One region of the Clostridium sp. CM041 genome, then DNA from elsewhere that is predicted to be linked to it. Evidence: riboswitches for the same ligand, from Rfam matches in the RefSeq annotation. Region 1 holds a riboswitch; each other region holds the start of a gene.
The links. Region 1 has a riboswitch for S-adenosylmethionine ahead of ACWJJT_RS12905 (methionine ABC transporter ATP-binding protein). Riboswitches for the same ligand answer to the same signal wherever they lie in the genome.

Region 1 (7,386 bases):
TCGACTTTCTGTTAGCACACCCTTTAAAGTATCTGTCATAAGATAAGAAGCACCACTATCATATACTTTAGTCTGTTTATGGTTATTTTCAAATAACACTTCATTAACTACTGTATTGGTTATTTTACGTACATTAGTCGGGCTTATAAATTCACCGTTTCTTGCAAGGGTTGAATAACCAGAAGCCATTTCAACTGGCGTAACACCCTTTGTAAAACCACCTATAGCAATTATAGGGTAAATATCTTGAGGAGTTGTATACTTAAACTCCATGTTTTGTAGATATTTCAACGAATTCTTTACGCCCATTTCTGCCACTAATCTAACAGGGATAGTGTTTATAGATTGCTCAACTGCATATCTTAAGGATACAGACCCTCTGTATTTAAAATCAACATTAGCGGGACCATTATCAAATGCAGTATCGTTATATTCACTAGCGGGAATGTAGCCTTTTTCAAATGCGGGGGTATATGCAATTAATGGCTTTATAGCGGAACCTGGCTGTCTCACACCTAAGAAGGCTCTGTTAAAGGTGTTACCATCTTGGCTTCTACCACCAACTATAGCTACTACTTCTCCAGTATTGTTATCAACAGTGACGCTTGCACCTTGCTTTTTATATAAACCCGTTTTGTCATCTGTGCTTGTATATTGATCCAAATGACTATCAACTGCATTTTGTAATTTTTCTTGTTTTGTAGTATCGATAGATGTATCTATCCTATATCTTCCACTAAGAAGTTGTTTTTCTTTATTCTCATATTCATCATTATATTTAGTGAAATAAGTTTTTCTATCATTATCATTACTGAAAGAGTATTTAGAAACAAAACCATCTTTTTCCATTAACTTTAAGGTTGCATTGTGAACAGCATATTGTATATCGTAACTCATAGGTTCAGGTGCTGTATGAGGTTTAATATTTAATTTAATAACGTCTGCTTTTGCTGTATCAAAATCATTTTGTGAAATTTGTTCTAAGCTTAGCATTTTATCTAAAACTAAGTCTCTCCTCTTTATAGCATTGTCCAGATGCGTCACGGGGTTAAAAACAGATGGATTATTGGGTATTGAAATGAGCATAGCTATTTCAGATATATTTAAATCCTTATTATTCTTTTGAAAGTAAAATTGTGAAGCACTTTCAATACTATAACATCCATTACCAAAGTTTATATTATTTACATAAAATTCCAATATTTGATCTTTTGAATATCTTTCTTCTAATTTCTGTGCTATAACAGACTCTTCTAATTTTCTTGATAAGGTTACATCAAATGAAAGGAATACATTTCTTGCAAGTTGTTGAGTTATTGTTGAACCACCTTGTATGATATCGCCCTTGGACTTTATATATACCCAGGCAGCTCTCCTTATCCCCTTATAATCTATACCACCATGTTTATAAAACCTTTGGTCTTCTATTGAAGTAACAGCTTTGGCTACATAGGGATTTAAGTCTGCTTCTTTTGTGTAATAATATGTATTGGTCTTAAATTCTTTTAATAGTTTACCGTTAGTGTCGTAAAATTGTGTTGGTTTTCGGGTATTAAAGGAGGTCTCGTTTATGGTTTGTGCTATATTGTTAGCATCTTTTATAGTTGCCTCTATTTTAGACCCATATTTAATATAACCATATCCTAAAGTTATCGTAGCTGATACGAAAATTATTGCAGAAAATATCAATAAACCTTTAACGATTTTTTTCCAAAGTTTCTTTTTAACCGGTGCTATTTTTACTGTTTCTACATTTTTATTATTATCCATTGATATCGCCTCCTTATTTTTATTATACAAAAAAATGTCCAGGGTTAGCCCTGGATGACCATGATTCATATATACGTAAAGGGGGGTTGTCTTACTTGGTCGCCATAAGTATTATCCTTTTTTTAGGCATATATTCAATTGTTATTACTGAATTTCTAATACTAGGTCACATAAAAGAGACCTTATGGGTCTGTTTTATACTATTAAAAAAGTGCTTAGTTTATGTGTGTATAATACGATTATTTTACAATTTTGTCAATAACACCACGATATATGATTTCTATTGGTGTTAATTATTTTTTATTGGCATTTCAAACATTAGCCATACAACGTATCCTCCTAGAACAATATAATTATTATAATATATTATAACATAAATAATGTAACATGAATATTAACATGAATATTTATGTTACATATAAAGTATTAACAAAATATATATTATGATGAAACATCATTAGACAGTTATATGATGTTTGGAGAAAGTGGTAAGTTGTATAATGAAATGACCGAAGAGTAACAAAAAAATAAAGACTCAAGAGAAATACTCTTGTATAATGTTAAGTGACTAAACCAACATATACGGGAGGATTTCAAATGAGTCAATTAGATTTTATCACACAGAGCAGAAAAGGTAAACACATAACATACGAGGAACGCATAAAGTTAGAAGCTTTACACAAAATGGGACTTAATTCAACTCGTATTGCGGAGCAAATAGGTGGGCGCTCAGAACGTACAATAAGGCGTGAAATTGCTAAAGGAATTGTAGAACTATTGAATAGTGACTTAACCACTCGAATGGAATATAGCGCAGAAATTGGGCAGTCAGAGCATGACAAACAAGGTGCCGCTAAAGGTCCTGCATTAAAAATAGGAAAAGATCACAAATTGGTGAGGTACTTAGAAAAAGCTATTGGTATAGATGGCGAATCTCCGTATGCAGCTATTCAAAATATCACAAATAAAAATCTACAATTTGAAACAACTATTTGCTTCAAAACTGTGTATAACTATTTGGATAATAATTTGTTTTTAAATATAAGTAACAAAGATCTGCCTGTTAAAAAGAATGCTAAAAAGAGAAACTATAAAAAAATAAGATCAGCGTATAACAATACCAAAGGAACTAGCATATCGGAGAGACCTGCAGCGGTAGCTGCACGTGATGAGATAGGCCATTGGGAAATGGACACTGTAGTTGGCAAACAGGGTACAAAAACTGTCTTAATGGTGTTAAGTGAAAGAGTAACTCGTAAGGAGTTAGTCTTTAAAATACCATCTAAATCACAGGCGGCTGTCGTGAAAGAATTGGACAAATTGGAGCGTAAAATGGGAATGTTATTCTCAAAAACATTTAAAACAATCACCTGTGATAACGGCTGTGAGAACCTTGATTTCGAGGGTATTGAGAACTCAGTAAGAAATAAACGAAAGAGAACTAAAGTGTATTATGCTCACCCATATAGTTCATGGGAGCGAGGCACAAACGAAAATATCAATAAAATGATACGACGATTTATCCCAAAAGGTGTGGATATTTCAGCATTCTCTAAAAAACAAATTATGCAAATACAGCACTGGATCAACAATTATCCAAGAAGGATTTTCAACGGTTTATCTGCCAATATGATGGAACAGAAAACCATTACAACTTAACATTATATTTTTCGTGAAAATTTCGGACATTTTATATTGCAATCTACAATGTTTGGAGAAAGTGTATAAAAACTTCTTTACATAGCATTCATATAGTGATATTATAAATCTAATTTAATAAATAAGTTAATTCTCATCAAGAGAGATAGAGGGACTGGCCCGATGACATCTCGGCAACCATCAGACGTTATTGTCTGAATAGGTGCTAAATCCTGCGTTAATTTCATTGTAAATTATCGGAAGATGAGAGAGGTGTCTTTGTAATTTTATACCTCTTTCATCATTATATAATGATGAAAGAGGTTTTTGTTTTTTGAATAGATGTAAATAAAATTTAATAGTGTCTTATCAAGAGAGGTGGAGGGACTGGCCCTATGAACCCCGACAACCAGTATCATATTATGATACATGGTGTTAATTCCTGCAGCATTGCTGCAAGATAAGAATAAGTTTGGAAGTAGTGCCCAAGTTTATTCTTGGGCTCTATTTTTTTAGAGTAATGTTTAAAGAAAGTATCAAAAGGTAAAGATGAATTATAAGAAACGAAAAGGAGAAGGGATATCATGATTAAAGTTCGAGGTGTAAGTAAAAGTTTTTCAGCGGTTAAAGTGTTAAATGATGTTTCATTTACAGTGGAGGAAGGTGATATTTATGGTGTTATTGGTCACAGTGGAGCTGGTAAATCCACTTTACTTAGATGCTTTAATGGGCTTGAAACCTATGATACAGGTACCATTAATATAATGGGAAAAGGGGTGAAACAGCTAAGTTTGAAAGAACTTCGCGAGTTTAGGAAAAATGTAGGCATAATATTTCAGAGTTTTAATCTTATTAACAGTAAAAATGTTTTTGAAAACATAGCATTTCCATTAGAAATATGGGGAAACGACAAAAATTTTATTAAAAAAAGAGTAGATAGCTTAATAGAGTTAGTAGGACTTAAGGATAAGGAAAACGTCAATGTAAAACAACTTAGCGGTGGGCAGAAGCAAAGAGTTGGAATTGCAAGAGCGCTTTCACTTAATCCGAAGATATTACTTTGTGATGAAGCCACCTCTGCACTAGATCCTAAAACTACAAAATCTATATTAGAACTTTTAAGAGATATCAATAATAAATTTAATATAACAATTATTGTAGTTACCCATCAGATGGAAGTGGTAAAAGAAATTTGTAATAAATTTATTCTTTTAGAAGGAGGGGAAATCAAAAGTCATGGCATTACCGATGAACTATTTATTAGGCCAACAAAGGAAATGAAAACACTTATGGGAGAGGAAGAATTACTACCTAGCACGGGATATAACATTAAAATATTTTTTACAAAGGAAATTACTAAGAGTTGCCTCATAACATCCATTGCCAGGGAATTAAACATTGATTTTTCAATAGTATGGGGAAGGCTTGAAAAATTTAGGGATAACGTAATGGGGAGTCTCATAATAAATGCAAGTGAGGATAATAAAGAAAAAATATTAAGATATTTAGATGAAAGATCAATAGCGTGGGAAATCAATGATTGCTCAATGCAGAGTGAAGAATATGAAGGGGGGAGTATAAATGCTATTTAAAGAAATCTTATTACCCGCACTAATAGACACAATATATATGGTAACGGTATCCACGATTTTTACAGTTATTTTAGGATTTGTTTCAGCAGTAGGATTAATTATAACTGGACCTATTGGCCTAAGGCCAAACACTTTAATCTATAAAATTTTAAATTTAGTAATAAATATACTTAGGTCTTTTCCGTTTGTTATACTAATGATATCTATATTCCCTTTAACTAAGATCATAGTTGGAACAACAATAGGTACTAATGCAGCTATAGTTCCTCTAACTCTTGGCGCAGCACCTTTTGCTGCAAGAATAATAGAATCTGCACTTTTAGAAGTGGATTATGGGATTGTTGAAGCAGCTAAATCATTTGGTGCAAAAACCTATCAAATTATTTTTAAGGTTATGTTAAAAGAGGCAATGCCATCTATAGTTCTTGGAGTTACGTTAACAATAATAAACATTATAGGTTACTCAGCTATGGCTGGGACAATTGGTGGAGGGGGACTTGGAGATGTAGCCGTAAAATATGGTTACTATAGATTTAAGTCAGATATCATGATATACACTGTAATTATATTAATCGCGATTGTGCAAGTAATTCAAGCCTTAGGAAATATATTGTATAGAAAAATGATTAAATAAATTTTGGATTATAAAAATATTAAAAGAAAAATAAAGGAGGAAATTAAAAATGAAAAAAATATTAAGCATATTATTAACAATAGTTGTAATTTTTACACTGAGTGGATGTGGAGCAAAAAAAGAGGCGGATGTAACTGAGAAAAAAATCATTAAAGTAGGTGCGTCACCAGTGCCTCATAAAGAAATATTAGAGGTTATAAAGCCGATTCTCGCAAAAGAGGGATATACTCTCGAAATAGTAGAATTTACTGACTATGTAACACCAAACACTGCACTAGCCGAGGGACAATTAGATGCTAATTTCTTTCAACATATTCCTTATTTGCAATCCTTTAGTAAAGAAAAGGGAGTGGACCTAGACTATACTGTAAAGGTTCATCTTGAACCTATGGGTGTGTACTCTAATAAATATAAAAAGCTAAGTGATTTAAAAGATGGAGCTAAAATAGCCATTCCAAGTGATCCTACAAATGGAGCAAGAGCACTTAGAGTGCTAGAGAAGGAAGGGCTATTAAAACTAAAAAGTGGAGATCTTATTTCTAAACTTGATATTACTGAAAATAAAAAGAATTTTAAAATAACTGAATTAGACGCTCCTCAACTTCCAAGGATTTTAAAAGATGTGGATGCAGCAGTTATAAATTCAAATTTTGCAATAGAAGCCAATTTAAATCCGACAAAAGACGCACTAGCAATTGAATCCAAAGATTCGCCTTATGCAAATGTGCTTGCAGTTAGAAAAGAAGATAAAACTAAACCTCATATAGAAGCACTTTCAAAGGCATTAAATTCTCCAGAAGTTAAAAAATTTATTGAAGATAAATATAAAGGAGATATAATTCCTGCTTTCTAAAAAAATATAAAACCATAAAATCATTTTGCTTTGGGCGTAATAGTCGAAAGTAAGATGATTTTTTTATAGTAAAGCATAAAGTTTAACGACAGTTTTATACTTTTATTTTTTTAAAAATTCATTTTATACCTTATTAGTGTATAATTACCGTATGCAAATAATTTTTGGAGTAATTAATTCTAAAATGCATAATAAGGATAACATTATAATATGGAGGTTTAAAAATGAGTGTATTATTTCAAGCAATAAATAATTTTTTTGATTTTATAGTTCCTATTGCGGATTTTCTATGGGAATTTCCAACTAATTTTAAGTGGTATCAAAACATTCCGGTTTTGGGTAATTTTGCCTTTGCAGTTATTTTACTTTTAGGAACAGGAATTTATCTTACATTTAAAACTGGATTTATTCAAGTTATGGCATTTAAAAAAGGAATTAAGATTCTTGCTACAAAAAAGGAAACAGATACTGGAGTTAGTTCATTAGCATCATTTTTACTAAGTTCTGCTATGCGTGTAGGTCCAGGTAATATTATGGGGGTTACAGGAGCAATATCTGTTGGCGGACCAGGGGCACTATTTTGGATGTGGGTTTCAGCTTTCTTTGGTATGTCCACGGCTTTTGTAGAATCTGTACTTGCACAGCTTTTTAAAGAGAAAAATGGCAAGGAGTTCGTAGGTGGACTTCCATTTTATGGTCAAAAGATTTTGGGAAATAAACGGTGGGTAGGTATTATACTGTCTTCACTTTTTATAATATATGCACTGTTTGTTATCCCATCTCAAGCTTTTCATTTATTTACAAGTTTCGGTTCAATAGCTGATACTATAGCTGGAAAAACCTTTGGACGTCAATCTACAGTTTATTATGGTATAGCAATAGTCTTAATAATTACTGTT
Region 2 (7,386 bases), 650 kb from region 1:
ATTTTATCATCGTCAATTTTTCCTGTTCCGAAAGTTTCAACCTCTATAGATACTGGTTTAGCTACACCTATAGCATAAGCTAACTGAATTTCCAATTTATCTGAAACTCCTGCAGCAACTAAATTTTTAGCAACCCATCTTGCAGCATATGCAGCGGATCTATCAACTTTTGTTGCATCTTTTCCTGAAAATGCTCCACCGCCATGCCTTCCATATCCACCATAAGTGTCTACTATTATTTTTCTTCCTGTTAAACCAGAGTCTCCTTGCGGTCCTCCGATTACAAATCTGCCTGTAGGATTTATATAATATTTAGTATTTTCATCTAATAATCCACTTGGCACTACAGGTTTTATTACATGCTCTTTTAAATCATTTTCAATTTGATCATGAGTTGCTTCTTCTGCATGTTGAGTTGAAATAACAATAGTATCTATTCTTACTGGCTTATTATCTTCATACTCTACAGTAACTTGAGTCTTTCCGTCAGGTCTTAAGTAATCTAATGTGCCATTTTTTCTTACTTCGCTTAACTTTCTTGCTAATCTGTGAGCCATCGCGATTGGTAGTGGCATGTATTCCGGTGTCTCATTAGTTGCAAATCCAAACATCATGCCTTGATCACCAGCACCTATTGCGTCAACCTTATCAATCTCGCCTGATTTAGATTCTAAGGCCTCATCTACTCCCATAGCTATATCTGTTGATTGTTCATTAATAGACGTAAGTACAGCACATGTGCTAGCATCAAACCCGTATTTTGCTCTAGTATATCCTATGCCTTCAATGGTATTCCTAACAACCTTAGGAACATCTACATAACAACTAGTTGTTATCTCTCCCATAACTAAAACCATTCCTGTAGTAACCGTTGTTTCACAAGCAACTCTAGCATAAGGATCTTGTTCTAAAATAGCATCAAGTACAGCATCTGAAATTTGGTCACAAATTTTGTCTGGATGTCCTTCTGTAACAGATTCGGATGTAAATAATCTTTTCATTATAATTCTCCCTTCTACTCTCTAAAATTTCCCTATTAAAAAATAAAACCTCTTCCAAATATAAGAAGAGGTGATTTAATCATCTCCCTTATCTTGCAGATTATAACTGCAGGAATTGGCACCATGGTGCATTGCACCGGTTGCCGGGTTTCATAGGGCCTTTTTCCCTCCACCTCTCTTGATAAGAGTTATCAATTATTAACTTTTAATTATAATACCATATGCATTCTATAGTGTCAACAGAATCTAAACCCTGTAAAAAATAAAAAAAGACATCTATAGATGTCTTTTGGTGGAGGAGGACGGATTCGAACCATCGAAACATTACGTAACAGATTTACAGTCTGCCCCCTTTGGCCACTCGGGAACTCCTCCATATGTGGAGCTGGCAATAGGAATTGAACCTACAACCTGCTGATTACAAGTCAGCTGCTCTACCGTTGAGCCATGCCAGCATGCATTTTATTCTATTTTAAAAAGATTATTATGGTGGGAACAACAGGGTTCGAACCTGTGACCCTCTGCTTGTAAGGCAGATGCTCTCCCAGCTGAGCTATGCTCCCATAATTTATTGTAAACCATAATTTATTATAAATGGTGGAGGAGGACGGATTCGAACCATCGAAACATTACGTAACAGATTTACAGTCTGCCCCCTTTGGCCACTCGGGAACTCCTCCACTTATGGAGCTGGCAATAGGAATTGAACCTACAACCTGCTGATTACAAGTCAGCTGCTCTACCGTTGAGCCATGCCAGCATATTATGTTTTATCTTTTTGCCGTTTTACCGTGTCGACAAGAATTATTATACAACTTTAATTAATTAATTTCAAGTCTATTATCCTTTAATAAACGACTTCTTCTCTCCGCAACTATATTATTCGCATATTTGCTCAATATTAAGCATTGATACAACTTACTATTCTAAACAAATTATTTTGTTTTCCTCCATATAATTAATATAATTATAAATCATTTTTTAATTAATCATTTTTTTATTCTTTTATTATAATAATACACAGGATTTATTCATATAAATTATTCATAGGAAACTAATAATTTTTCCCAGCGCAATACAAGGAGGTATATTTCTTGAGTAAAGCTAAAACCCATTATAAAGATCCTTTAGCATACTATACACTTTCTAATTTTCTAAAAGACTATATCGACAAAAATACTTTAGTTGTTTGCATAGGTACCGATAGATGTATAGGTGATTGTCTAGGTCCTTTAGTTGGTACACTTTTAAAAGATAGTTCCTTTCCATTACCTGTATATGGCACTATAGATAATCCAATTCATGCCTTAAACATAGATAGTAAATTATCTAAAATAAATGCTTTGCACCCAAATTGTACTATAATAGGTGTAGATGCTTGTTTAGGAGACATTTCAACTATTGGAGAACTCCAAGCTAGAAATTATCCAATTCATCCTGGCAAAGGTGTAGGGAAAACCCTTCCTAAGGTAGGCACTATTTCATTAATAGGTATAGTAGATTCAAGTGATGATAGTGAATTATTTACAAATAGAAACATAAGATTGAGCTTGGTAATGGATATTGCTAATGTTTTAAGCAGATCCCTCTTGCATTCATATTATTTGCACTCCCTTACCAATGAAGAAAATAATTCAAGCCCTGTTTAACATTATTTAATTAGTCTTAAATAATTGTCCGCGATTTAAATTTAGAAATCTTATATAATATAAAAATAAGCAATACAATTAAACTAATAATTGTATTGCTTATTTTTATAGCTTGCTTATACTTTTTATTCTGTTAAGCATAATTCTCTTCCATTGAATGAATTATCTAACTTATCCATATAATCCAATACTTTACCTGTTCCGAGTGCTACGCATGAAATCGGATCCTCCGCTAGATATACCGGAACTTTAGTAACCTCTTGTATGAGCTTACCTAAGCCTTTTAACAATGCACCTCCGCCAGTCATAACTATACCTTTATCAGCTATATCTGCTGAAAGCTCAGGTGGTGTTTTTTCTAATACAGAATGTGCACATCCTGCTATTAAATATACCGCCTCTTTTAAAGCTTCTCTCATTTCTTCTGATGATACTTCTAAATTCTTAGGAAGACCTGTAATTAAATCTCTCCCTCTTATCTCCATGCTTGTCTTTTCTTCTTGTTTATAAGCACAACCTATGTTGATTTTTAAATCCTCTGCAGTCCTCTCACCAATCATTAATTTATGTTTTTTTCTGATATATTTTATAATCTCTTCATCAAACTTATCACCAGCTACTTTAACTGATTCACGTACAACCATGCCACCTAATGAAATAACTGCAATATCAGTCGTCCCTCCACCAATGTCAATAACCATATTACCACTTGCTCTAGTAATATCGAGTCCCGCTCCGATTGCCGCTGCTAGTGGTTCTTCTATAAGTTGAACTTTCTTAGCTCCGGCATTTCTACCTGCATCTTCTACCGCTCTTCTTTCTACTTCCGTTGCCTCGCAAGGTACACATATTACAACTTTTGGAGAAGATAGCCTCCTTTTCCCGCAAGCCTTCTTTATAAAATGATTTAACATTTTTTCAGTTATGTCATAATCCGAAATGACACCGTCCCTCATAGGGCGTATTGCCACAATATTGCCTGGTGTTCTTCCTATCATTTGCCTAGCTTCTTCTCCTACTGCCAATACCTTATTATTATTTCTATCTATGGCAACAACAGAAGGTTCTTTTAATATAACACCTTTTCCTTTAATATATACAAGCACTGTAGATGTACCCAAATCTATTCCCATATCTGTACCCATTCTAAAAAAAAACATTTCAAAACCACTCCTGCTCTTTAGTATATTCAATATTTAAATTATACTAAACTCTATTCTATAAAGCTATAAGAAAACCCTCTTTTAATTTTAAAATTTTTTTATAGTTTTTAGCTTCAAATGTTTTTATCCTTGTGCTTCTTTGTATTTCAATTTAGTTGCTCTTCCACCTCTTATATGTCGCTCAGCCTTATTTATATCCAAAATTGTTTTTGCATCACTGGCAATTCGAGGATTTATTGTGGGTAATCTTTCCGTCATATCCTTGTGTATAGTACTCTTGCTAACGCCAAACACTTTGGCAGTTCTTCTTATTGTGGATTTTGACTCGATAATGTACTTAGCAACTTCTAGTACTCGATCTTCAATATAGTCTTTCAAGTGTTGCCTCCTTAACCCTTATATATTTATAAATATGCATTATCTTGCTTTTAAATTCCATTCCAATTAGTCATCTTCTAATATATTTTTAAAAAATGGCTAATTGAGATGGTTATTGGTTATTTTTTAGTTTTTGCAGGTTGATATTTCTCATATTTTACATATTTAGCAGGATCAACATTCTTATTACTCTGCAAAACTTCAAAGTGTAAGTGAGTTCCATATTCTTCTTTAAACGAATTTAAACTAGTGTTTCCCACTGTACCAATTTGCTGTTTTTTAGTTACTTTATCACCTTTTTTTACTAATATTTTTTCATCTAGGTTAGTACTGTTAGTAACAAATCCATTTTGATGATCTATCTGAACCATCTTACCTTTTTGGCCATTAACGTCAGTACCAACTTCTTTAACTATTCCATCCATAACCGCTACAACTGGCTCCCCAATTTTTGCTTGAATGTCAATACCTAAATTTGTTCTATAGCTTCCATCAGTCTTCCACACTACTGAATCAATATCTTTCGAATATGCTCTTGCGAGTAATCCATTTGCTACGGGATTTTCAAATTTAGCATTAACTGATTTAGAAACTGCTGATGCTGCATTTCCTGTTGTAACCTTCTTAATGTTAGGTACTGCTTTAAGCTCTTCGGTCTTAGCTTTCTTTTCTTCTTTTACTTGAAGAGCACCCTCATATTCTTTTTGTTGCGCTTTTATAGCATCTCCTGCATTTGCTTGTTGTTTTTGTAACGCTTCTTGCTTGCTTGAAAGCTTCTTATTATTATTTGCTGTTATAGACGCCACTGAAGCTACTATACATAAACAAACAAATAAAATTACATAGAATCCTTCCTTCTTAAAAAAATTTAATGTCTTATTGTTTTCATTCTTATTCATACAAACACCTCCATTTGTATTTTTGTCCATATTTTATTAAAACATACATTTTTCCTAAAATTTATTTAAGTTAATCTCATTTTAATAATATTTATATTTTAAATTTTAAATTATGCACCCTTCGTTTTGCTTAAGTCATCTTCACGTTTATTTTTATAAAAAGCAAAGCTGATCATCCATTTTTTATAGAGGATAACCAGCTTATGTGTATTTTTTTCATTTGGATATAACAGTCCCTTGATAATAATGAGTTAATATTTCAATATAGGTTTTCCCATCTTTCGCCATCGCATCCGCACCCCATTGGCTCATCCCTACACCATGACCATATCCGCTGCAATCTATTTCTATGTTGCTTAAATTAAACTTCATTTCAAAATTCGATGATTTTAAACCGAGCATTGTTCTAAACTTACTGCCTGTCATGGTTATATTCCCTACCTTAATACTCTTAACACTTCCTGCCTCAGTCCTATCAATTACTGTTATTTGTTTCTTAACATTAGTTGAGGTTACCTTAGCATTATTATAGTTGTTATTTATAATTCGGCTTAGATCTTTATATTTAAAAGTTTTACTACTCTTAAAGCTTCCTGCTCTTTCTTCACCTGGGCTTTCTACACTTCTTAAATAAGGTATGCTGTCGCTAAATACCTCTTCGGAATTTTCCGTTTTTCCACTGCTTGTTGCAAAATAATAAGGTTCCATTACTAAGCTGTTGTTATATGTTAAAACTTGACCTAATGTCCCTTCAACTGCCATTTTAATCTTATTCCAATTTTCTTCGCCAGTAGTTCCCCATTCTTTTACACGTTCTTCTTTAGTCCTATAAACTTGACAGTGGACTGTATCGCATAAATCAGCTCCATTACCATTTTTACAGGGGGTTCCACCCATTTTTGTGACATGAGCTAAAGCATAAGTCCTAGCCGCCACGGCTTGAGATTTTAAAGCTTCTATTCCAAAGGCAGCTGGCATTTCTGCTGCAACAACTCCCGTAACATATTCTTCTAGATTAAGTTCTTTTATAGTATTTCCTTTCGACATAAAAACTTTAACTTTAGTGATTTTGGCTAGTGAGCCATATTTTATAATATTTTCATTGTCTTCTACCTTAATTGCAGAGTTTTTACTCTTATTTATACTTTTATTATTTCCTACTCCCACTATTAAAACAGAAGTAATAACTATAAATGCAATAAATGCCGTTACTAATAGAAGGATATTTTTTAAATGTACTGTAATAAAAACTCTTCTCATTTTTTTCTCCTCTCGTTATAAAACAACCTTTACCTTATACATATTAAATAACTATAAAAAATATTACTTTTTCCCATTGACTAAATTCTTGTTAAATAATAGTGCATACTATTATGCATTTATTAATGGAGATAGCGGATAAAAATATTTAGACCAGCTGTAACCAAAAGGCACCCAAAAATAATATACTAGTCATTGTGCTAGTTTATTATTTTTAGGTGCTTATTATAATATAATTGGAATATAACACTTATATATTCCAACTATCAAATTTAAATTATAAATGAAACGCCACATATTTCTATTGCTTATTGAGTTTCCAGTTATTTACGGGAACCCACTCTTTCTATGTCTGCTCCTAGTCCCTTTAATTTCTCCTCAATAGAAACATAGCCTCTATCAATATGATATATATCATTTATTGTAGTTGTACCCTCTGCTGTAAGTCCTGCAAGTATTAATGCTGCTCCCGCTCTCAAATCTGTAGCTGTGACTTCTGAACCTGTAAATCTATCTATACCTTCTATTACGGCACTTCTACCATCTATTTTTATATTTGCTCCCATTCTCTTTAATTCTGTGGCATGCATAAATCTATTCTCAAAAATAGTTTCTGTAATTATACTCGTTCCTTTTACTGTACACAGTAAACTCATCATCTGAGCTTGCATGTCTGTAGGGAATCCAGGGTATGGCATAGTTTTTATATCTATTGGGCTTAATTTTTTCCTACCATCAACTATTATGCTATTTTTATTAATTTCTATTCCTACTCCCATCTCTGTAAGTTTTGCTATTATTGGTTTTGAATGAATTTCATCAATGCCATTAATTTTAAACAAGCTTTTCGTTATTGCAGCAGTTATCATAAATGTACCCGCCTCTATCCTGTCATATATCGGCTTATAAACAACTTCTTTAAAATCTTTAACACCTAAAATTCTTATAGTGTCTGTTCCTTCTCCATATATTTTTGCTCCCATAGCCCTTAAGAATTTTGCTAGGTCTACAATTTCTGGTTCTTCTGCTGCATTTC
Region 3 (7,386 bases), 810 kb from region 1:
ATTTATTCCGGTATGAAGCTACAAAAATACGAATATTTACAAAGCGGTTTTGATTTACCTCCTCATGTAAGAGCAATTGTAAATCAAAAAAATAATGCTTTTTCATCAAAGCATATGATATCTGTAATAATAGGTGTAAGTCTATGCATCTTATCACCAGTTGCACTTTTTGTATCATCTGCTTTTGGCGACAATGCATCTAGCTACGGATTAGTTGTTTTACTTATGATGGTTGCTATTGCCGTTTTCCTCTTTATATATTTTGGAAATATTAAGCACAGTTTTAGTATTCTTTTACAAATTTATGACTTTACAACTGAAAAAAACTTTACAACAGAAAAAACTGAAGATAATAAACTTATTGCTGCAGTTGCTGCTATCGTATGGCCATTAGCAATCTGTATCTTCCTTGTCAGTGGATTAGTTTTTAATCTATGGCACATTAATTGGATTATATTCCCTATCGTTGGCATTTTATTTGGCATGTTCAGTGCAGCATATAGTATTATAAAAGAGCATAATTAAAATAACTTTATCTATTAAAAAAGTATTGACAATTGTTTTTATGAGTAATATACTAAATACTAATAACTGAATACAACTTATCCAGAGTGGCAGAGGAACTGGTCCGATGAAGCCCGACAACCAGCATTCTTATTCGAATGTAGTGGTGTCAATTCCTGCAGATTGTAAAATCTGAAAGATAAGGATGTTAGCAAATTTTATGATACAATTTTATTGTTTATTAAAGTTAACTATTGCTACTTTCCTTATAGGAAAGTAGCTTTTTTTCTTCCCCAAAAATCTAAATAAATAATGTACTAAATACTAACAACTAAATATAACTTATCCAGAGCGGCAGAGGGACTGGCCCGATGATGCCCGACAACCAGCATTTTTAAAAGAAGTGCACTGGTGTCAATTCCATCAGATTGTAAAATCTGAAAGATAAGGACGATAGCAAATTTTATGATACAATTTTTTTTATTGTTTAATAAAATTAATCATGCTGCTTTCCTTATAGGAGAGCAGCTTTTTTTGAAAAATAATTATAAAAGGAGAAATTAATATGAGTGAGCGAAAATTAAGTTTTGAAACTTTACAGGTACATGCAGGGCAGGTTCCAGACCCTACTACAGGATCGAGAGCAGTCCCAATTTATCAAACATCATCTTTTGTTTTTAAAAATGCAGATCACGCAGCAAATTTATTTCAATTAAAAGAAGAAGGAAATATATATTCAAGGATAATGAACCCAACTACAGACGTTTTTGAAAAAAGAGTAGCCGCTCTTGAAGGCGGAGTAGCAGGACTTGCTACAGCTTCAGGAATAGCTGCAACATTCTATGCAATACTTAATGTTGCAAATTCAGGCGATGAAATAGTAGCTGCAAGCACTCTATATGGTGGTACTTATGAACTATTTAATGTTACTCTTAGAAAACTTGGAATTAACGTAACATTTGTTGATCCAGATGATCCTGAAAATTTTAGAAAAGCTATCTCTAATAAAACAAAAGCACTTTATGCTGAAACAATGGGAAACCCAAAAATAAATGTTCTAGATATAGAGACAGTAGCGGATATTGCTCATGAAAATAAAATACCCCTTATTATTGACAATACCTTTGCAACTCCCTTCCTTTGCCGTCCAATTGAGCATGGTGCAGATGTAATTATTCATTCAGCAACAAAGTTCATTGGAGGACATGGAACTACTATTGGTGGAATTATAGTTGATGCTGGTAAATTTGATTGGGCAGCTAGCGGTAAATTCCCTGATTTTACAACTCCGGATAAAAGCTATAATGGAATAGTATATGCTAATTTAGATGCTCCAGCATTCGCTTTAAAAGCTAGAGTTCAACTTTTAAGAAACACCGGTGCGACGCTTAGCCCTCAAAGTGCATTTTTATTTCTTCAAGGTTTGGAATCATTATCGTTAAGAGTTGAGAGACATGTAACAAACGCTAGGAAAGTTGTTGAATTTTTGAGTAAGCATCCAAATGTTTCATGGGTAAATTATCCTGAACTTGAAGGGAGCAGATACAAAGATTTAGCTAAAAAATACCTACCAAAAGGAGCAGGATCAATATTCACTTTTGGAATAAAAGGTGGCCTTGAAGCTGGAAAAAAATTTATTAATAATGTAGAATTATTTTCGCTGCTTGCAAATGTTGCAGATGCAAAATCTCTAGTAATTCACCCCTCAAGTACAACTCATGCAGAGCTTAACGCAGAGGAGCAAAAATCTGCTGGAGTTACTTCAGATTTGATAAGACTTTCAATTGGCGTTGAGGGTATCGATGACATTATATACGATTTGACGCAAGCTCTAGAAAAATCAGTTCAATAAAAAGTTAATAATTCTTTGGCAGCTGGTTTCAAAATAAGGTCTTGTCCCTAACTATATTCCTCCATCACCTTAGATGACGGAGGAATAACTTTAAAGTTTAGAAAGGAAAACTATTATGGAAAAGGTAAAAATAGCGATTTTAGGTTTTGGAAACGTTGGGACGGGTGTATGGAAAATACTTCACGAAAATAGAAAAGAAATAATGAAACGTTCAAATTATGAAATAGAAGTTGCTAAAATACTTGTAAAAGATATAAATAAAAAAAGAGAGATCAAAGCACCTAATGGACTATTAACAGATAACATTGATGATATTATAAATGATGAAAGTATAAAAATTGTGGTTGAACTTATTGGTGGATGCGATAAATCTAAAGAGTATATGATACGCGCAATGAAATCTAAAAAACATATTGTAACTGCTAATAAATTAGTTATCGCGAACTGGGGCGAAGAGTTATTTAAAACAGCGGAGAAAGAAAACGTATTGTTTTATTATGAAGCAAGTGTGGCTGGTGGAATTCCAATAATACGCGAGATTAATGAGAGCCTTACAGCCAATAGGATTGAGCAGATAATTGGAATTATAAATGGAACAACTAATTACATATTAAGCAAAATGACAATGGATGGGATTAGCTTTGATGAAGCACTAAAAGAGGCGCAAGAAAAGGGTTATGCTGAAGCGGACCCAACCTCAGATGTTGATGGCTTTGACGCTGTATATAAGCTTGCGATAATGTCTTCTCTAGCATTTGGAACTAAGGTAGATCATGATTGTATTTATAGAGAAGGAATAAGAAGTATTAGTGACATAGATATAGAATATGCTAAAAAACTTGGTTATTCAATAAAACTTTTAGCAATAGCTAAAGAAGTAAATAACAAATTAGAGCTAAGAGTACATCCAACCCTAATACCTTCGAGCCACCCAATGGCAAATGTAGCTGATGCATTTAATGCTATTATGATAAAAGGAAATGCAGTTGGAGAGTTAATGCTATATGGAAAAGGCGCTGGAGCTTTTCCAACTGGAAGTGCAGTTGTAGGTGATATAATATCCATATTAAGAAATAATGTAAATCATTATGACTTATTAGACCTAAGTGACAAGACTGATTTTAAAGAAGTGAAAAAATCGGAAGAAAATGAATCAGAATTCTATATTAGGCTTAATGTTAAAGATACAGTAGAAGTTTTAGGAGATACAGCGAAAATATTTGGAAAAAACAATGTCAGCATTATGTCCGTTACTGGAGATGTAAGGCACGATGATCATGGACCACTAGGCTTTATTACCCATAAAAGTTCAGAAAAAAACATAAGAATTTCATTAGAAAAAATAAAAGAACTAGAAAACGTCAACAAAATAGAAAGTATAATAAGGATGGAATCATTTTATTAAACTTATTCTCCTTTTAGTATTTATATATAAAAACACCCCATCAGATGAATTTTACAACTTTTTTAGTTATAATCATTCAATGGGGTGAAGTTCACTATTTCGGTTCTATTACATTAAACCATGATTTATACTTTTTTAACAAATTCAGATTTTAATTCCATAGCTCCAAACCCATCAATTTTGCAATCAATATTATGATCTCCATCAACCAAACGTATATTTTTTACTTTTGTACCTTTTTTTATGGCTAATGGACTTCCTTTTACTTTAAGGTCTTTGATTATTGTTACAGAATCACCATCGTTTAATACATTTCCATTTGCATCTTTGATAATCCTTTTCTCTTCACTACTTTCTGTTTCTAATTCTAAAGTCCATTCATGAGCACATTCAGGGCAAACAAAAATACTTCTATCTTCGTAAGTGTATTCTGAATTACATTTTGGGCAATTTGGCAAATCAGCCATAATTTCATTTCCTCCATTCGTTATTGTTAACTCTAATATATAAGAATTATTGTCAATTTTCTTTTTACAACTTCATAAGAATAGCAATTACAAAGTTAAAATTCACAAAAAAAAATATATGGAGTTCCTTATATGCTTATATACTATCATAGTCTCCTCATATTGACAAACCTTCCTCCGCCCTCTCCTTAAAGTCCCTTTTTTCTATTAATCATTTTTTACATACAAGTTTTTTAAAAGCAAGTCTAATTTCAAAAATAACCATAGCAGTCATTTATCTTGCCAAATTAATATTTTTAATATTTTCCATTTTCCATAAATCTGAATATGCCCTAATATAAAATAATACATTACTTTCTTTATGATTTTTTAATAGTAAACCCCATTTTGATGTTATCACATTATCATCCATGCTTTTAGTAAATCCCCAGCTTTCCTCGGTGTCATGGGACATTACATAAATAACCATCTTGCTCTGGTCGGTTGCATCACCATCAGTTAACACATTGATAAAAGGTGTATACTTGTTTAATAGTTCTTTACTGGATTCAATACATTCAGCATAGTTGAACATATCTTTAAATTCACCAAATACCCTTCTCCAAAAGTAACTTCCTTCACTTTCTAATGCAAAATGCTTACCCATGTCGATTCTGAACCCACCCACTCCACAATTCTTTAGTTCTTTTAAAAAATTTATATAAATTTTTTGTAATTCTACATCATTGTAATTGAGCATTGGTAATCCAAAAGCACCATTAACAATTGCATTTCTATTGCCATAATCCACTGTATTTTTTGCGTTAGTCCAAAATTTAGGGTTATTTCGTAGGTTTTGATCTACGGTTTGACTTGGTATTAGCTTTCCACTCTCATCACCCGCTAAATGTCGTAACACTACGTCAACGATGATTTTAATTCCTATTTTATTAGCTTTATAACATAATTCTGTTAAATCTTCCTTTGTTCCACTTCTATTACCTATTTTAAATGATAGCGGTTGATAGTATGTCCACCATTCATCTCCTTTTTTGCAAGGTTGCACGGGAGTAACCTGTATGGATGTATAGCCACACTCTTTTACTTTATCTAAAATTTTAGTTATATCTGAGATTTTCCATTGAAAACAGTGCAATATTATTTCTCTCATATTATGTCCTTTCATTAATCACTTATTTTATAATGTATTTAAACATTTACTTACTTTTCAACCATTTAACCCATTTTCAGATTAAATCATCACCTTCGTAACTATTCATCTTGCTCAAGCTGCAACATTAATTAAATTATTACTATTACAATCAGATAATTTTTACAGGAAATAAATTTAACATAATGTAGTTCCTATAGATAATGATGCACTTAATTACCATTAAATATACATAGAATAATTTTTCAAAAAATATCCCCTTCTAATAAGGAATACGATATTTTAAGACTTAAATAACCTAGCCATTAACAAATTCCCTTTAGCGATAGTTTATACAGACAATTTTTTAGAAATACGAATAGTGTTACTGTTATACAATTTAGGTGGAATGAAGTTTCGAGAGAAGATTTCTTCGACTTATGGAAATGCTTTTTAAAAACTGATAATATGTACCTTTTATTTGTTAAATTTAAAGCCACTGGCAGATTTGTATATAAGACTTTATCTGAGAGAAATATTAAAAAATTAGTTGAGTACGTTGACAATAGCCCTGGGGAAGATAAGACTAAAAACCTTAATACCCGAAATTAAACCATAAGAGGACCCTCACTAATTAGTGAGGGTCCTGCAAGTTACTTAGATTATCTCTAAGCGTCAAAGTAATCCTTTAATTTTCTTGGTCCTGCAAGTACTTCGCTGTCTACAAATAAAGTTCCGTCCTTCTTTGTGTTAACATACCACTTTACAAGTTTGATATTACCAAAATCAATTTCCATTGCTGTTATGCATCGAGGATGAACACAGCTTCCATCATTGAAATATGGAGGATCACCTACTTCAGGAAACATAGGCCTATGTGTATGTCCTGCGACCATCATCTGTTTTTCTTTTATTACCCATTCAATAAGCTTTTTTTCTACTACTTGTTTCTTATGATAATTCTGTGCTGTTCTAGTTGGATCATTTACTCCAAAGAAGTTAAGAGGTCTCCATAAATACCTTACTAAAAATCTGGTCAATCTCCACATTTTATCATTTGGACAGTCCACTTGATGCCCGTGTATTAGAAAGATTTTGTCATTAGTAACTTTATGCCTCAATACTATCCCCTCATGGAGCCTAATATTATCGAATAAAGGAATATACCTTTTCTTGAGTTCATCAAAATATTTATATAAATTATTTTTTACAAATTTATCGTTTCTTTTTACTATATCATGGTTTCCAAAAATAAAATTAAGCCTATCTTCATTATAAAATTTAGATAGCAACCAGAAAACATCGCTATGTACCCTCTTAATGTCAGAAAGTCTTTTATTCTCCCAAAGTTCATCTCCATCACCAATCTCTATATAAGTATATTGTTCGTCATAGTAATGAGTTAAGGCCGCAAAATAAATATTTTGATTCTTTGAAAAATCATCTGACCAGTTTCCATCTCCTCTATGGCAATCACTCATTAAAACAATCTTGGAGGAATCGTCAAAAATAATTTCCTCCGATGACTCAAAAACTTTAGATAGATGTTTTAATGTATTCATTTTATCCCCCTCTAAACCAGCAGATTCTTTCTATATTTAAATATATTACAATGTTTACTCATAAAGAACACTTAGAGGCCCGTAAAAAAGGATATCGATGCTTTAGAAACAACGGTCAAGGAATTAATATTAACCTATCTTAAAGAAGTTATTATATTAGGTTCGTTACCTCATATAATATTTTAAAAAAAATAAGAGCCTTGGAAAAAGTCCAAGGCTCCCCTAAGGTGATTAACTGCTGCGTAGTATCCATTTATCATTAAATTACAATACTTTATTATTAATAAAGTTAATGGAGATAAACCTAACATAGAGACTAACCATATTAAAATTATGCATTTAATTTTATTGTTTAATCCTTTAAATTTAAGGCATAACTTCTTATAAAAAAATAATATATAGTAAAACAAGAACTAGGTTAAAAAAGGTATTAGTTACTATTTTCTGTTCCTATTGATCAAGTGGTA

Region 2: another riboswitch for S-adenosylmethionine. It lies ahead of metK (methionine adenosyltransferase); the one in region 1 lies ahead of ACWJJT_RS12905 (methionine ABC transporter ATP-binding protein).
Region 3: another riboswitch for S-adenosylmethionine. It lies ahead of ACWJJT_RS08985 (O-acetylhomoserine aminocarboxypropyltransferase/cysteine synthase family protein); the one in region 1 lies ahead of ACWJJT_RS12905 (methionine ABC transporter ATP-binding protein).

The regions. Positions count from the first base shown of each region.
Region 1 covers NZ_CM143648.1:2,718,240-2,725,625, forward strand. The annotation lists gene ACWJJT_RS12895 (transglycosylase domain-containing protein) at 1-1,770, opposite strand, end outside; gene ACWJJT_RS12900 (IS30 family transposase) at 2,368-3,429, shown strand; SAM riboswitch class I at 3,560-3,679, shown strand; SAM riboswitch class I at 3,772-3,875, shown strand; gene ACWJJT_RS12905 (methionine ABC transporter ATP-binding protein) at 3,993-5,000, shown strand; gene ACWJJT_RS12910 (methionine ABC transporter permease) at 4,990-5,634, shown strand; gene ACWJJT_RS12915 (MetQ/NlpA family ABC transporter substrate-binding protein) at 5,684-6,487, shown strand; gene ACWJJT_RS12920 (alanine/glycine:cation symporter family protein) at 6,712-7,386, shown strand, end outside.
Region 2 covers NZ_CM143648.1:2,064,124-2,071,509, forward strand. The annotation lists gene metK (methionine adenosyltransferase) at 1-1,001, opposite strand, end outside; SAM riboswitch class I at 1,087-1,189, opposite strand; tRNA gene ACWJJT_RS09630 (tRNA-Tyr) at 1,292-1,376, opposite strand; tRNA gene ACWJJT_RS09635 (tRNA-Thr) at 1,382-1,456, opposite strand; tRNA gene ACWJJT_RS09640 (tRNA-Val) at 1,489-1,564, opposite strand; tRNA gene ACWJJT_RS09645 (tRNA-Tyr) at 1,597-1,681, opposite strand; tRNA gene ACWJJT_RS09650 (tRNA-Thr) at 1,687-1,761, opposite strand; gene yyaC (spore protease YyaC) at 2,096-2,650, shown strand; gene mreB (rod shape-determining protein) at 2,776-3,810, opposite strand; gene spoIIID (sporulation transcriptional regulator SpoIIID) at 3,937-4,191, opposite strand; gene ACWJJT_RS09670 (peptidoglycan DD-metalloendopeptidase family protein) at 4,311-5,090, opposite strand; gene spoIID (stage II sporulation protein D) at 5,307-6,350, opposite strand; gene murA (UDP-N-acetylglucosamine 1-carboxyvinyltransferase) at 6,674-7,386, opposite strand, start outside.
Region 3 covers NZ_CM143648.1:1,910,786-1,918,171, forward strand. The annotation lists gene ACWJJT_RS08980 (permease prefix domain 1-containing protein) at 1-525, shown strand, start outside; SAM riboswitch class I at 600-710, shown strand; SAM riboswitch class I at 844-955, shown strand; gene ACWJJT_RS08985 (O-acetylhomoserine aminocarboxypropyltransferase/cysteine synthase family protein) at 1,070-2,356, shown strand; gene ACWJJT_RS08990 (homoserine dehydrogenase) at 2,472-3,761, shown strand; gene ACWJJT_RS08995 (zinc ribbon domain-containing protein YjdM) at 3,887-4,228, opposite strand; gene ACWJJT_RS09000 (alpha-amylase family glycosyl hydrolase) at 4,503-5,378, opposite strand; gene ACWJJT_RS09005 (metallophosphoesterase) at 6,026-6,919, opposite strand; gene ACWJJT_RS09010 (sensor histidine kinase) at 7,370-7,386, opposite strand, start outside.